Regions from separate parts of the Vibrio gallaecicus genome, predicted to be linked through region 2. Evidence: riboswitches for the same ligand, from Rfam matches in the RefSeq annotation. Region 2 holds a riboswitch; the other holds the start of a gene.
The links. Region 2 has a riboswitch for cyclic di-GMP ahead of gbpA (N-acetylglucosamine-binding protein GbpA). Riboswitches for the same ligand answer to the same signal wherever they lie in the genome.
Positions count from the first base shown of each region.

Region 1: linked by a shared signal. The riboswitch ahead of OCU78_RS05090 (TfoX/Sxy family DNA transformation protein) and the one ahead of gbpA (N-acetylglucosamine-binding protein GbpA) in region 2 are both predicted to bind cyclic di-GMP.

Region 1 is NZ_AP025490.1:1,141,008-1,146,131, forward strand. It holds gene OCU78_RS05075 (alpha/beta fold hydrolase) at 81-878, shown strand; gene OCU78_RS05080 (putative signal transducing protein) at 946-1,302, opposite strand; gene OCU78_RS05085 (TVP38/TMEM64 family protein) at 1,302-1,982, opposite strand; gene OCU78_RS05090 (TfoX/Sxy family DNA transformation protein) at 2,112-2,702, opposite strand; cyclic di-GMP riboswitch class I at 2,810-2,894, opposite strand; gene purR (HTH-type transcriptional repressor PurR) at 3,052-4,056, opposite strand; gene torD (molecular chaperone TorD) at 4,379-5,026, opposite strand.
Region 2 is NZ_AP025491.1:146,948-152,071, forward strand. It holds gene OCU78_RS15275 (COX15/CtaA family protein) at 1-172, shown strand, start outside; gene cyoE (heme o synthase) at 162-1,175, shown strand; gene gbpA (N-acetylglucosamine-binding protein GbpA) at 1,280-2,743, opposite strand; cyclic di-GMP riboswitch class I at 2,899-3,026, opposite strand; gene OCU78_RS15290 (helix-turn-helix domain-containing protein) at 3,348-3,701, shown strand; gene aroG (3-deoxy-7-phosphoheptulonate synthase AroG) at 3,898-4,953, shown strand.

The DNA.
Region 1 (5,124 bases), on a different replicon from region 2:
CATCACTTAGCCCGTTTAATAGCGTGCTAGCCTAGCCCCCTAAAGCTCAATGTGAGCATAACGTGATTTAAGCGAAGGATATGTCAGAGACTTTATTATTCCATAAAACATTCACACACCCGACCAGCGATGAGTGGGTGGTCTTTGTGCATGGAGCTGGTGGCAGTTCATCTATTTGGTTCAAGCAAATAAAAGCTTACAAGGAGCACTTTAATTTACTGTTAATCGACTTACGTGGACATGGTAAATCTAATGCTTTGTTAAAAGAGCTAATAGCGAACCGATATACCTTCAAAGCTGTAACTCTTGATATTTTGAAAGTGCTCGACCATTTGAAAATTCGTTCTGCTCATTTCGTCGGCATGTCTCTTGGAACGATAATTGTACGTAATGTTGCGGAAATTGCAGCAAGTCGAGTTCGCTCAATGGTGCTAGGAGGAGCTGTAACTCGCCTTAACACCCGTTCACAAATTCTGATTAAGCTTGGTAACCTGAGTAAGCATATTATCCCTTACATGTGGTTATATAGCTTATTTGCTTATGTAGTGATGCCACAGAAGAGCCAAAAAGAGTCTCGACACTTATTTATTAGAGAAGCTAAGAAACTTTGTCAAAAAGAATTTAAACGTTGGTTCATCTTAACAGCTGATGTGAACCCTATAATGAAGTACTTTAAGGATCGTGAATTACCGATCCCAACATTGTATTTGATGGGGGAAAGAGACTATATGTTTATTCAACCCGTGAAAGAAATGGTTGAGGCACATCAAGCAAGTGAACTAGTGGAAATACCAAATTGTGGGCATGTATGCAACGTAGAGCAACCTGATGAATTCAACAAGCGCTCTATTGCTTTTATACAAAAGCAAATAGCTTAGAAGCTATTTGCTGTAATACTTAGCTTCAAGCTAACAAGAGAGGTTAGCCTTTAGTTAATAATTACTATTATTCAGATGTATTCCTAGGCAGCTCAATTTTAACTTCGCTTTGAGGGGATTGAGCTCCACATTGCCAGCAAGATCCAAATTGTGGCTCATTGTTTTCTCTACAATTCTCGCATACCCATTCTTCAAACTGTATTGATGTCTGTTGTAATTGGTACTCTTCCACAATCACTTTAGCTCTTGGTGCGTACTCAGTATTTGGTAACCAAACGTATGGATCAGTTTCTTCGGTAAAGGGTAATTCACCTTTGAGCCCAAATAGACCTTCTCCTCTTACTTCACACTCCACATTTTCACTTTGTAGAAGTCCACATACAATGTGAGCCTCTGCAGGATTACTCGCAATAAATATTTTCATTATTCAGCCACCGGACCTGAACGAAATTTAGCCATTGCCCATTTTGCTAAAATTGGGAACAAACCAAGCAATGCAAATGAGAGTAAAACAGATGGTGAAACAATACCCGACAATGAATCAATTTCCGCAAGTTGCGTACCTGCATTTAGGTAAACAGCAGTACCTGGAAGCATGCCTAATTGGCTAGTTAAGTAATAGCGAGAGATGGAGATTGGCGTTAGACCCATCAATAAATTAATTAAGAAAAACGGAAATACTGGGATTAAACGAAGTGAAAATAAGTAAAATGCCCCGTCTTTCTCAACACCTTGGTTGATGGTTGCTAACTTGTCACCAAATTTACTTTGTACCCAGTCACGTAATAAAAATCGGCTACTTAGGAAAGCTAATGTAGCGCCAATGGTACTTGCAAATGAAACCAAAACAAGGCTTGCCCAAAAACCGAATAGGGCTGCGCCTAGTAGAGTCACTACCGCGGCGCCAGGGATCGAGAAAGCAGTAATCATGACGTAAACAATGAAGTATATCGCTGCCGCCAGTAAGAAATTACTTTCAATATAGTTATTTAAAAGCACTTGTTGAGCTTTGGCATTCTCTAACGTTAGATACTGACCAAAGTTGACACCTAGTATGATGATGGTTGCCAGTAGTACGATTCCTAAAATTAGTTTTTTACTCATGAATACTTCCTCTAAATGTCACTTAATATCATTATTATAGTTAGACAGGGAATCAAGGCATTAACTTTCATTGAAAATAAAAAAAGCCACAAATAATGTGGCTTTTTGGTGTGAAAGTGACTGATTAACTTAATTAATTCGGCTGATAAGCTCTTCTCGTCGCTGTTGAGGGATAACAGACCAGTGCATACCCTTTATAGCGCCCTCTAATGCCCATAACAACTCAAGGCTTACATCCGATGAATGAGACTGCCTAATAGCGTTGTAGGCATTTACAGAGCCAAATTCATACAGCCTTTCCACTGAATCAATGCCGGCTTTTTTAAGCATCCTTTCAGTCGCAAGTCGAAGGTTTGGGAGATCCTTCAAGCGGTTAGGTTTTGCTGAAGATTGTTCCTTTTTCTCATCTTTAGCGAAGTTTAGAGAAACTTCCGCTAAATTGAGAGTTTGTTGTAGATCTTGCAAAATGTTATTAGGAAGAGCGAAATACTTAGTAACAACAGGAAACCCTCGTTTTTTGTAGACGTACGGTTGAAACCCTTGTTGTTTGAATTGATCCGCAGAGTTTTTATCAGCTCTAATGTGTAGTTGATCATTCACAACTAATGCGAACATAGTTTCGTCAGCAAATAGGCCGAACCCACCAAACATTGAACGCGATTTTATTTTTCCTAGGGACTCAAATAACTTCATCGAGTCCTTTAGTAGTGGTTTATCCATGTGTTTTATCTCGGTGTATTTGAATTATGCCACCAAATAAGCAGGTCCGAGAGAGTAGCAAAATGTTGCTATAAAATGTCAGTTAGCGGTAAATCTTTCATTTTGCCATCGGCAACCCCGCTACCATACCAATATAGGCTTAGGCCGGAGGCTTTGCGTCTCACTCTTTAAAGTGGTTTGCCCTGTGCGTGACTTTTGACAGAATAAGTATTTTGTTGAACAAAGCTCACATTTGAATTTTTAAAGTGTGACATTCATTCAGTAAATGATAGTCGTAATGTGTGACTAAGTGCATTTGTTTTGTTTGTAAAAAAGCGCACTTAAATGTGCGCATTTATGAATGCTTTATTTATTTCAGTGATTTAACTGTGTTTCGTTCCACTATTTCTGGGTGCATTTCGAAAATACGTTTTTCATGGTCTTTATCTTTTATACGTTCTAGCAATATTTCAAAAGCATTTTTGCCAACGCGTCGCTTAGGTTGGTGGACGGTGGTCAGTGGCGGAGAAAAGTATTCAGCCAACTCAATGTTGTCATAACCAATAACTGAAATATCATCAGGGATCTTTAGCCCATTTTGCTGTAGTCGGCTCATTAAACCGAGTGCCATTGTATCGTTAAAGCAGAAAACGGCGGTTGGGCGGTCTTCCATCCCTACAATCTTGTCTGCAGCAATTACGGCTGTATCACATTCAAAGTTACCTTCAATGATTAAGTCATCATTCAATTCAACTTGTGCTTCATTTAATGCTCGGTGGTAACCTGCAATACGCTCAGTACAAGCCGCTTTATCTAGATGACCACTTAAGCAAGCAATTCGTGTGTGACCTTTTTCTAGTAGGTATTTTGTTGCTAAGTAGCCGCCCTCTTCAGAGTTATCGATGATCTTATCTGCTTGAGAGCTTTCAGGACCCCAATCCATCACTACTTTAGGGATATCCGCGTGTCGATCTAACATTTCACGAAGTTCTTCTGTTAGGTCGGAACACATCACTAAAATGCCATCTACGCGTTTTTCAGCCAGCATGCGAATGTAATCACGTTGTTTCTCGTAAATACCACCTGTATTGCAAAGGATCAAAGTATAACCTTGGCGGTAGCAGTAGCTTTCTACACCATCAATGACTTCAGAGAAGAATAAGTTGGTAGATTGAGTAACTAGCATGCCGATAGTACGTGTCGTATTGCATTTTAAGCTACGAGCAACAGCACTAGGTGCATAGTTTAATTCATCAACAGCTTTATTTACTTTTTCTTGAGTCGCTTCTGCAACAAAGCGAGTCTTATTGATGACATGAGAAACAGTTGTTGTTGATACGCCGGCTAATCGAGCGACATCTTTTATAGTGGCCATGGTTTTATCCTGTTAAAAGCTACTTTACTAGAGAGTAGGGCAGCAAAGTAGCCGTAAAGCTACCAGAGTGAGAGCACTGGTTAAGTTTTTCTAATGGTATTAAAGTGCTAAAAAACAAAAAACCGCTAATCAGAGCGGCTTGTTTTCAATTTCAAAATGCTCATGATCAGTAAAGCACAACATTTTGATGGTGTTTCATATTTTATCGTTTGCGATCACAATTTTAGACTGACTGGAAAATGACCGCAATAACATTCACCCATAATTATGGGTGAATTGTCACATTTACATCTAAATATTCTATCAATACTAGAATATCGCTTTATTCATCGCTTAGGTATTCTAGATCCAGTTTATAAAAGGCTACGAGCAGTGTTGCAACGCTTGCGTAAAATCCAAATTTATCGAATTCTGTACACTTTGCTTGGAATCTTGGTATCCAAGTAAGTAGGTATTTTTCGATAAACTGTTTTTGTTCAAGGAAGCTACTTTCAAACTCTTCACTGTTTTGATTTTCGTTAGAACGGATGATTAAATTTCCAAGAAAATCGAGTTCAATGGCAATGTGATCCGCTGGTTCATTTAGATCAGCACTAACTCCTACACCATGCTCAGCCATCAGTGTTTCCATGTCTTTTGCAGGTTGACCATTTAGTAGACCAGTATTACCAATATACAAAGATGCATAAGGCAAAGCGGCGTACTTATCGGATTTTAAGAATAAATCACAAAAGTCAGCCGCAAGCTCAAGCTGTTCATCGTCACGATTCTGAGAGCGGTTCAAGGCATCGACGAGTTTATCTATTGCTGGTTTCAGCGTTTCATTTTCGCCTAACCCAGCTAGAAATGAACGAATTTCAACAGACTTGTAATGCTCTAATTCTGATTCTGTTAATTCTTTAGCAAATAAGCTTGATAGCCACCAGTAAATTTCAGCTCTTTTCTCGTTGAATGCTTTCATTTCTTTCATCAATTATTCCTACCTTCATAAGGTGACGCCTAAAAACGGCTGAGATTCAGTGAACAGACTTAAACTTAAGTCGTAATGCCTATATTGAATTGCTCTGA
Region 2 (5,124 bases):
TAACCTTGTTGCTGCTTTATTGCTCGTTAGCATAGTAACCACTAACTTTTTACTCTGGCACCGACAAGATTATAAAACCCTGATAGCAAGTAACGTTGTACCGATTGGCAACGCGGTTCATCACAAGTCGAGACATGCAGATTATGCAGAAGGAGTCGAGTATGACAAGTAAGACATCAGCCATGAGAACAATGAACAGAGCCTCTTCTTTAGCCACTATTTCTAGATCCACAATGTCTGCGAGCACTATATCTTCAACTGCTATATCTTCATCTGCTATCTCTGGGGGGGAAAGTACTTATCAAACTCAAGATAGCCGTCATTGGAAAGCCTATTTAACGCTCACCAAACCGAAAGTCGTGGCTTTGATGCTGCTAACCGCATTAGTGGGGATGTGTCTTGCTGTACCTTCTGGGTTACCGCTAAAAGAAACCGTATTTGGGCTGATTGGTATTGGTTTGATGGCTGGAGCAGCAGCAGCGTTCAACCATCTTATTGATAGTAAAATTGATGCAAAAATGACACGAACTCGTCGTAGACCTTTGCCTTCAGGTGAACTGAGTCGCTATAAAGTATTTGGCTTTGCCACTGCGATAGGTGTACTGGGTTTTGTGACTTTATTTTTTGTGGTGAATGCCCTGACAGCTTGGCTAACTTTCGCCAGCTTATTGGGGTATGCTGTTGTTTATACAATGTATTTGAAACGAGCCACCCCGCAAAATATTGTGATTGCCGGAATTGCAGGAGCAATGCCACCATTACTCGGTTGGACAGCTATAACCAATGAACTTCATTCTCATGCATGGTTATTAGTGATGATCATTTTTATTTGGACTCCTCCACATTTTTGGGCGCTTGCCATTCATCGACGCGATGAATATGCAAAAGTGAATATTCCAATGTTGCCTGTCACACATGGTATCAGTTACACGAAAACGTCTATTTTCCTGTATACCCTTCTATTGAGCGTGGTGTGTATATTGCCAGTTCTTGTTGGAATGAGTAGCTGGCTCTACTTAACGGCATCACTCGTACTTAATGGTGGGTTTATCTATCATGCTTGGTTACTTAAATATCGAAGTGAAGACAGTACAGCGATGAAAACATTTAAATTCTCTATCTATCATTTAATGTTTTTGTTTATTGCTCTACTTGCAGATCATTACTTGTTGTAAATGATTTCTTGTCACTCGTTTTCTGTAAACTATTTTTTGTGAACCAAGTAAGCAGGTATAAAAAAGCGGAGACACAATCTCCGCGTTTTTATGTGCTGAATATATTAGTTCAACTTATTCCAAGCCGATTGCCAATGTGAACCCACTCCGGGCTCATAATGATTTGCAGAAGGTGACCATTGAACGCAGTACCCAGAATATGGGAACTCTTTACATTGATAGATGCTGCCATCACTACTGAGTACTTTAGTGCCAGCGGTATAAGCTTCAATACCTTCTGGGAATACGAAATCATACTCACCTGCTGGTGGTGGGGTTTGCTCTTCGATTAGGTGGAAATCAAGAGTATTTTGATCAACTAGATTACCCTGCGCATCTTTGGTCACAATAACAAGCATGTGATGACCGGCTTCTGATTTTGATAGCGTTAGCTGAATATCATCAACTTGACCATCAGATAGTTCAGAAACATGGGATGCCAGTGCCTCTCTATGGTGATTAAATACGGTTAGCTCAGCTTGAAGATCGCCAGTAGCCGCAAGTGTTAAATCAATTTTTGTAGGACTATCGTTAACAATGTATTCAGCCTCAAGGCCAGTAACAGCAAGATCGTAGCCAGGTTCTAGTGTTTCAATCTTGTACCCAACTTCAACACTCTCAAACCCAGAACCTGCTTTTAAGTAAATAGGGTTTGTTCCGTAGACAGGTGTGAAATCACCGGCATCATTCAGTTGACCTGATTTTATTTGCGCTTGCTCTTTATTGATTTTCGTCGCAAGGGCGTGAGACCAGTTATTGGCTTTACCTTGCTCTGTGCTTTCAATCACCACTTTTGTGCTGTAAGAAGTGTTTTCTCCCGATTGGTCAAATACACGCGTGTAAACGCTGTCACCGATATTTAGATCAATTGTTGGGTTAACTTGCCCGCCTTGCTCCCAATCAGGAATGATAGGTCCGTCACCATTAAATTGAACGTCAATCACATTATAAAAAGATGCGGCGGTATCACCGACATCCCAAACCGCTAGAATGACTTGGTAGCCTTCGCGTTCAGGCACATTGCACAGGTGACTTACGCGTTTTGGTGGTTGAACCATTCCGCCATCTACCACACAAAATGGAGTTAGATCGAATGAGCTACGTGCTAGAGGCTGGTTTGGGTTCCAGTTTGAATTGGTAATGTAGTATTTCCAATCACGGGTAACGTGGTTTGCAGTGAACGTCCACTCGAAAAACTGAGAACCAGATTGAATAGGGCGCTTAACCCAGCGGTTTGCGGTTTGTTCATCTAAAGCTGCGGCAAGTGAGCTTTGTGCGCTGGCGATTTTTCCATCTTGTGGTCCAGTTGCTGGGAAGCCATCAGGACCTTCGACACTTTGAGGCTCGTATTGAATGGCACCACAATGTGTATTTTTTTCATTGGTATCACTGGCAGGGAATTTACATAGCGCAACTCGGCTTTCTGCAACACCATTGTCATAGGCAGAAACATATCCGTGTCCAAAACTAGCACTACTCACACTGAAAAGTGAAAGGGCAATTAAGGTTTTATTTGGGAGTTTATTCATCATTTTTCCTTATAAATAGCTGACAAAAAAAGATGACACTCTGGCGTTGTTTACACTTAACTATCTGTATTGGTTAACTATATTTACGAGTTAACTACCTGGACTTATATGGGTTCACTAAGTGAGATCTTATGGATAACCCTTGTCCCTAGTTAAGTGGCAGCTCCGCTATCATAGACATTACCTAAGAGTCTTTTACAGTATGACTAGCATGCTCATATGTAGTGTCGACAGACCGGTAGCTTTGCGTCCTACCCTTTCAGGTAGTTTGCCAAAAGTGCGTTGAGCAAGCGAAATGTAGCCAACAAAATTTATAAATACGAAGTGAATGATTCAATTGTGGAATGTCAGTTCAGGTTTTTAATTCTCGGAGAAAATTAACTTGATAAATGAATGAAGCTGATTTTTATAAGGTATTGATATGAATGTATTAATAATGGCAATGAATATAAAAATTATATGTATAAGAGGGCTAGGTGGTCATAAAACGTCACAATTTTTAAGGCGATAAAAACAAACCTTTGACTTCCATTAACCAAACGCTGACATCCGTTTGTATTAAAGCAACGACAATTCATTCAATTGACTTATATAAGGATGAATCATGGAATTCACAGAACAAGATAGAGAAGCGCTCTACCAAACTTGGATGTCACAAAAATCTAAAATGCGTATTACACAAATGGAATTCTCTAAACAACTCGGTATGAACCAGCTTGCTTTTTCTCGAATATTGAGAGGAGAGAACCCTTTAACTATGCCGTTTATTAGCCACTTTTGCCGTCTACTTCATTTAGAGCCAAAACACGTTTTACCGTCTCTAAAAGAGACAATGGGTCATGCACCAAAAGTTGTATATCTACAGAGCCGTATGAGTGTCGATGGGGAAATCCAAAATGCTTATATTGAAGGAAATCAAGTGGTCGTTGAATACGCTCATACTGTTCAAACTGCTTAGAAAATCACCGCTGTAAATTATGATATACAAGGTGTTGTAAATATAAAACATAAAAAAAATTGCCTTTATTTTTAAATAGTGATTGAAGTTAGCGTTTTTACTAGATAAGTTACAGGGAACAAGAAGATTAATGCTGATAGAAGTTGTGTTTGAACACGCGAATTCAGCTCAAGGATAGAAAAGGAAGAAGTAAGCAATGTTCCAGACTGATGATGTAAGAATTAATAAAGTAAAAGAGTTATTACCCCCTGTTGCTGTTTTAGAAAAGTTCCCAGCAACAGAAACTGCTTCTTCGACTACATTTGAAAGCCGTAAAGCTATTCATAATATTTTAAAAGATAAAGACGATCGCCTACTTGTGATCGTTGGTCCTTGTTCTATTCATGACACGGAAGCAGCAATTGAATATGGTAAGCGTTTAAAAGTATTGCGTGATGAACTGGGCGATCGCCTTGAGATTGTAATGCGTGTGTATTTTGAAAAGCCACGTACCACTGTTGGTTGGAAAGGTCTGATCAATGACCCGTACATGGATGATACTTTTAAACTGAACGATGGCTTGCGCTTTGGTCGTAAATTGTTGCTTGATCTGACTGATATGGGCATGCCGACAGCAAGTGAATTCCTTGATATGATCACTCCACAATATGTGGCTGATCTAATCAGTTGGGGGGCAATTGGTGCGCGTACAACTGAATCACAAGTTCACCGTGAGCTATCTTCCGGTCTTTCATGCCCTGTAGGCTTTAAAAATGGTACTGACGGCAATATTAAAATTGCTACAGACGCTATTCGTTCTGCGAGCGCTTCACACCACTTTTTGTCGGTAACAAAGTACGGTCACTCGGCGATTATCGAAACTGCAGGTAACCCTGATTGCCACATTATTTTACGTGGTGGTAAAGAGCCAAACTACAGCGCAGAGCACGTCGCTAAGATTAAAGATGAACTTGAAGCGTCAGGTTTGCCGCAAAAAGTGATGATTGATTTCAGCCACGCAAACAGTTCTAAACAGTTTAAGCGTCAAATGAATGTATCTGATGATGTTAGTGCTCAAATCGCAGGTGGTGATAAAGCCGTCTTCGGCGTAATGATTGAGTCACACCTAGTCGAAGGTCGTCAAGACCTTGTAGATGGTAAAGCGGCAACTTACGGTCAATCTATCACTGACGCATGTATTGGTTGGGAAGACACTGAAACTGTTCTTCGCCAACTTGCTGATGCAGTGGTTGAGCGTCGTAATAAAGCATAATTCATCGATTGGCTTATTTTTAAAGCCGCGATAGCATTAATAAAAAACCTCACAGGCTTATGTCGGTGAGGTTTTTTAGTTTTAAATGATATAAACACAAAGATAACGGTATAGCTCTTTTCTTTGCAGTTACCATTCAATAGGTTAGCGTAAACAAAAGTATTGAAGAAG